Regions from separate parts of the Psychrobacillus sp. FSL K6-4615 genome, predicted to be linked through region 1. Evidence: predicted binding sites of a transcription regulator. Region 1 holds the regulator's gene; the other holds the start of a gene.
The links. The regulator CtsR, encoded in region 1, represses protease genes until heat stress. The targets are predictions, from matches to a motif close to ATGGTCAATAAAGGTCAAACA.
Positions count from the first base shown of each region.

Region 2: MKX53_RS04685 (ATP-dependent Clp protease ATP-binding subunit) is a predicted target of CtsR. The motif match lies at 1,408-1,428, and genes of this name have one in related genera.

Region 1 covers NZ_JBBOYQ010000001.1:3,564,425-3,567,641, reverse strand. Annotated here, with positions in the region: gene rsgA (ribosome small subunit-dependent GTPase A) at 38-1,093, shown strand; gene MKX53_RS18080 (CtsR family transcriptional regulator) at 1,312-1,785, shown strand; gene MKX53_RS18075 (UvrB/UvrC motif-containing protein) at 1,802-2,350, shown strand; gene MKX53_RS18070 (protein arginine kinase) at 2,340-3,217, shown strand, end outside.
Region 2 covers NZ_JBBOYQ010000001.1:1,005,068-1,008,284, reverse strand. Annotated here, with positions in the region: gene MKX53_RS04685 (ATP-dependent Clp protease ATP-binding subunit) at 1-1,383, opposite strand, end outside; gene MKX53_RS04680 (Crp/Fnr family transcriptional regulator) at 1,568-2,263, shown strand; gene MKX53_RS04675 (metal-sulfur cluster assembly factor) at 2,410-2,730, opposite strand; gene MKX53_RS04670 (prolyl oligopeptidase family serine peptidase) at 2,797-3,217, opposite strand, start outside.

The DNA.
Region 1 (3,217 bases):
TGGGCATTATTCATACGGAAATTAGGGGGAAATTGAATTGAATTTAATCGAACAATATGGTTGGAATAATAATTGGGAAGAAAAAATGACAGGTAGTGGAACTGCAGGTCGCGTACTACTGGAACATAAAAATTTATATAGAGTTATGACCAATGAAGGAGAGCTACTATGCTCACTTTCTGGGAAATTTAAATTTGGGAATGATAGAGAAGCATTTCCGGCAGTTGGAGACTGGGTAGTGCTCGATCGGATGCCTGGTGAGGAAAAGGGGATAATCCATGAAGTACTTCCTCGCAGTTCACAGTTTTCTAGGAAAATGGCTGGATTGACGACGGAAATTCAACTAATTGCGGTAAACGTTGATTTTGTATTTCTAGTGATGTCGCTTAATCATGACTTCAATGTTCGTAGATTAGAGAGATATCTATTGGCAGCATGGGATTCAGGGGCGACCCCCATCGTGGTATTAACGAAAAAAGATGCTTGTGAAGACCTAGAATATTATATGAAAGAAGTAGAGGCTATTGCATTTGGTGTGGATATATTTGCAGTGAGTAGTGTGACCGGCGAAGGTATTGATCGATTAGGAAGTCTATTAGCCTCTCATAAAACAGGTGCACTTTTAGGTTCTTCCGGAGTTGGGAAATCATCCTTGATAAACGCCTTGTCAGGTGTAGAAGTAATGACTGTCAATCATATAAGAGAAGATGATAGTAAAGGGCGCCATACAACCACTCATAGAGAGTTGACGCTGTTACCTGAAGGTGGCTTACTAATTGATACACCTGGTATGAGAGAGTTTCAACTTTGGGATACAAGTGATGGGGTGAGTGCTAGTTTTCAGGATATCGAAGACCTAGCATTAGATTGCCGTTTCCGTGATTGTCAGCATGTAAAAGAGCCTGGTTGTGCAATTCGGGAGGCTATTGACAATGGTACTCTTAAACAAGAACGATACAAGAGTTATGTAAAACTGATGCGAGAGCTTGCGCATATCGACCGCAAAAGCGATGCTGCAGCCAAAAAAGCAGAAACGAATAAATGGAAGCAAGTTACGAAGTCTCAACGAAATAATTATAAAAAGAAAATTTAATTTAGCTGTAGCTATAGAAGGTTCAATTAGTCATTCAAGAAAGATAAAAAAGATTTATTGAATAGGAATAGTCATAATAATATATCCTAAACTACAAACAATGGTTTGTAGTTTTTTCTTGTTTTTAAGTGCAAATCGTATCAATTGCACATACAAAAAATTCTCGTTATAATATAGTCAAAGTTAGTCAAAGTCAGTTTGTGAGAAGAGGTGAGAAGATGAAAAATATATCTGACATAATTGAAGGGTATTTGAAGGCTATTATAGAAGAAGGAAGTAAGGAACAAATCGAAATTAAGCGAAGTGAAATCGCGGAGAAGTTTCAGTGTGTTCCATCTCAAATAAATTATGTAATCAATACACGATTTACCCAAGATCGCGGATACTTAGTAGAAAGTAAACGAGGTGGAGGGGGATATATTCGAATCCTCCGCGTTCGAGCTCATACAAAAGCTGATCTAATAGAGCATATTATACAAACACTAGAAAATGGGGCTTCAGAATCGGTCACGGAAGATATCGTTTTTCGATTGATCGATGAAGATGTTATTACTAAACGTGAAGCAAAACTCATTTTAGCAGCTTTAAATAGAACGACTCTGGTGATTCCGTTACCTGCCAGAGATGAACTAAGGTCTCGTATTTTATGCGCCATGTTATTAACGTTAAAATATGAAAAAAGTGAAAAATGAACGGGGTGTGTTAAAGGTGATTTGTGAAAATTGTAAGCAAAGACCGGCGAAAGTAACGGTTACCCAAGTGCATAATGGTGAACATCTTGAAAGACATTATTGTGAAGTCTGTGCAAATAGCCTCCACCCGTTTTACGTTGAGTACAAACAAGATCCATTATCTTTACATCAACTATTATCGAACTGGTTTAGTCAAACAGAACAACAACCAATGCAACAAAAACAACAAAAAAATATAATTGTATGCGATGAATGTGGTTGGTCGATCCAGCGTTTTTTAGATGAAGGAAAATTTGGTTGTGCGAATTGTTATAACAGTTTTCGCCCTCAGTTACCGAATGTATTTAAGCGACTTCATAATGGAAACACGAAGCATACCGGGAAGGCTCCAGGTGCACTAGGAGAGAAGATTGCTTTAAAGAAACGTATAGAAGCAATTCGCTCTCAAATGAAAGATGCTATTGCCACGGAAAGTTTTGAGGAAGCCGCAAAGTTGAGAGATGAAGCCAGAGATTTGGAAAGTCAACTTTCAACAGGAGGAGGTGACCAAACGAATGTCAATTGAACACTTTTTAGATAACTCCATTTCTAGTTGGATGGCTGGTGTTGGACAGCATTCAGATATCGTGATGAGTACAAGAATACGCTTAGCTAGAAATCTGAATGGCTACCGTTTTCCTTTAGCATTTACAGAAGACGAGGCGCATAAAATTGACCAATCTGTATCTGCCACTTTGTTAGATGCAAGTGACGAATTAGATATGCAATTTTCTTCCATTCATATAAAGGATGTATCGGAACTAAGTCGCCAAGTGTTAGTAGAGAAACATTTAATCAGTCCAAAGCTCGCTAACTCGCCTATGACTGGCTCCGTTCTATTATCAAATGATGAATCGGTTAGTGTAATGGTCAATGAAGAGGATCATATTCGTATACAATGTCTTTTTCCAGGGCTTCAAATTCAAGAAGCCTATGCACAAGCAGATGTGCTAGATCGTGTATTAGATAAAGAATTACCATATGCGTTTGACGAGCAGTTTGGTTATTTGACAAGTTGTCCTACAAATACAGGTACTGGCTTGCGTGCATCTGTCATGATGCATTTACCGGCATTAACGATGACCAAACAAATGAACAGAATTGTTACGATCATTTCAAGACTTGGAATGGTTGTTAGAGGAATTTACGGAGAAGGTAGTGAAGCGCTCGGTAATGTATATCAAGTGTCCAACCAAACCACACTTGGTAAGTCAGAAGAAGACATACTTGCTGATCTTCAGAGTATTACCGAACAAATTATTCAAAAAGAAAGAGAAGCACGAGATGCACTTCTAAAGCATTCGGCCAATACACTAGAAGACCGACTATATCGATCTCTAGGAACTTTATCATTTGCCCGTATCATGGCAACGGATGAAGCAGCGAGATGCCT
Region 2 (3,217 bases), 2.6 Mb from region 1:
TCCCGTAGGTCCTAAAAATAAGAAAGAGCCAATTGGTTTATGAGGATCTTTAATACCTGCTCTTGCACGCCAAACCGCCTCTGTCACTAACTGGACAGCTTGATCTTGTCCAACTACTCGCTCTCCTAATGTTTCATTCAAGCGTAAAAGCTTTTCTCTTTCTCCCTCTACCAGCTTTGTTACAGGAATACCAGTCCATCTTGAAACAATAGAGGCAATTTCCTCTGCTGTTACCTCTTCTCGTAATAGACGAGTTTCTGTATCTTCATTTACTTGGTTTTCATACACTTGAAGCTCTTTTTCTAGTGTGGGAATTTTACCATGGCGAAGCTCTGCTGCTAAGTTTAAATCGTATTGATTTTCCGCCTCTTCTAATTCTCGGCGATAGAGATCCAGTACTTCTCGTTTTTGTTGAATTACTTGAATAGCCTCTTTTTCTAGCTGCCATTTTGTTCGCATTTCACTTGTTGAAGTCTCTAATTCTTTTAAATCCTTACGCAATTGCTCTAGTCTTTTTTGACTTGCGGCATCCTTTTCTTTCATTAACGCTTGTTCTTCAATTTGAAGCTGCATCATTTTTCTTGTAACTTCGTCGAGTTCCTGCGGCATTGAATCGATTTCTGTCCGAATCATCGCGCAAGCCTCATCAACTAAATCGATTGCTTTGTCTGGCAAAAAACGTTCAGTTATATAGCGATTTGAAAGCTCTGCCGCCGCTACAATTGCTCGGTCATGGATTCGCACCCCATGATGTAGTTCATAGCGCTCTTTCAGTCCGCGTAAAATAGAAACTGTATCTTCTATAGAAGGTTCTCTGACCATTACTTGTTGGAAGCGTCTTTCAAGTGCTGGGTCCTTCTCAATATACATGCGATATTCATCGAGTGTTGTAGCTCCAATACAATGCAATTCCCCGCGCGCTAACATTGGTTTCAACATATTACCGGCATCCATTGCACCATCTGATTTCCCTGCGCCAACTATCGTATGAATTTCATCGATGAATAAAATAATTTGTCCTTCGCTATCTTTCACTTGTTTTAAAACGGCTTGAAGGCGTTCTTCAAATTCTCCGCGATATTTTGCACCAGCGATTAACGAACTCATATCAAGCTCAAAAATCTGTTTCTCTTTCAATCCTTCTGGTACATCCTTACGTACAATTCGCTGGGCGAGTCCTTCTACAATGGCCGTTTTACCTACCCCTGGTTCGCCTATTAATACAGGATTATTTTTCGTTTTTCTCGAAAGGATTCGAATAACATCCCTTATTTCCTGATCACGCCCAATAACAGGATCCATTTTCCCCTCTTTGACTGCATTTACTAGATTTCTACCGTACGTTTCTAAAGGACTTTTTTCATCTTGCTGTTTCATTTGCATTTTACAAACCTCTCCTCACGAAATAGTTTGACCTTCTTTGACTAATATAAGTATACGTTTTCCCTATAACCTTTGTAAAGAAATATGGCATGATATTTGGTTAAGTAAATTACCTAAATATGCTATTATATATGAAAGTGCACATATGAAAACAAATGTGAATATCGGAAAGGAAGTAATAATTATGAATGAACAAAGTTCCAATTCACAAGGTATACATGCACTATTCGAACAATATGGAGCCAACTTAAAAATAGATAAAGATCAATCCATTTTTTTAGAAGGTGAAAGATCAGAAGATGTTTTTCTTGTAAAAACTGGTACCATTCGCATAAGTAAGGATACAGAAAGCGGAAAAATATTAACTTTGAGAATTACTGGAAATAATACGATTATAGGAGAAACTTCTATTTTTTGCGAAGTTTTGTATCATTCCGTTTCGGCAAATGCAATAGAACCTACCCACTTATTAGTATTATCTCGTTCTACATTGGAAAAATACTTATCGGATGATTCTACCCTTATGAAAGAATGGCTTCAAATCCTACAAGTGCATAATTTAAAAAACGAAACTCGCTTAAGAGATTTATTGCTCCATGGGAAAAAAGGTGCGTTATTGTCCACATTAATACGATTAACAAATACGTATGGGGTAAAACAAGAGGATGGTGGTATACTAATAGATCGCGCATTGACCAATCAAGAATTGGCCAACTTTTGTGCTACTAGCAGAGAAGTTGTAAATCGAATTTTAAATGACTTAAAGAAAAAAAGGGTTTTATCGTTAGATAATGGTATGATTACAATTCATAATCTACCTTTTTTACGCACAGAAGTTGAGTGTGATAACTGTCCATTGCATATTTGTCGAATTGACTAGCTGCTGAGCTAATTCAGCGGCTTTTTTGTTTGGATTTTGGAAGGTGAAACTTAGGTGGAATCGTGTTTAACTCAGGGCACTATTGTGGAGCTTAATAATAAAAAGTCGAATCTACTATGATTCGACTTTTTACTCGATGTATTTTATTACCTAATTCCTAGTGCTATTTTAGCGTAGCGGGACATATTGTCTTTTGACCATGGTGGATTGAAGACAACATTCACATCTGTTCCTTTTACTTCAGGTAGTTCACTAAGTGCTGTTTTTACTTGATCTACAATCTGTGGACCCATTGGACAACCGATTGATGTTAATGTCATGGTAACTTTTGCAATATCTTCATCTGCTAATTGCACATCATATACTAAACCTAAATTGACAATATCTATGCCTAGTTCAGGGTCGATAACATTTTCCAGAGCGGCCATCATACTATCCTTCATGTCTTGTTCTTCATCTTGACTCATATTGAAAACCTCCTCTATTTTATCCCGCTTAACAGGCTATATATCAATCATATCAAACTCAACAGTTTATGCCAAACTATCCGCAAGCCACTGCATAGAAGCTAGCAATCCTTTTCGTGATACTGCATGTCCCGCTGACTTCTCGTTCATCAAGACTATATTCTTTTTATCATATCGCTTTCTAAGCGAAGCGATAAATTGGGCAGTTGGTTCATATGGTACTACAGGATCCTTTTCTCCATGCCAGAAGAATAATGGCGTTTCAATAAGATTATCAGGATAGTTTGATGCGTCAAAAGTAGCTAATGTGTCGAACATATTTTTTCGTTCAACCGCATTCAATGGTACTTTGAATCCTTTTTGTTCAACGGAAGCAATTTGTCCTTTTGCAAGTTCTACATAACCAGGCGTACCCATCATAATAGCAGCAGCGTCAATCCATGGATAGACTGTTAAACAGCCTAGAGTAGTAATACCGCCCATTGAC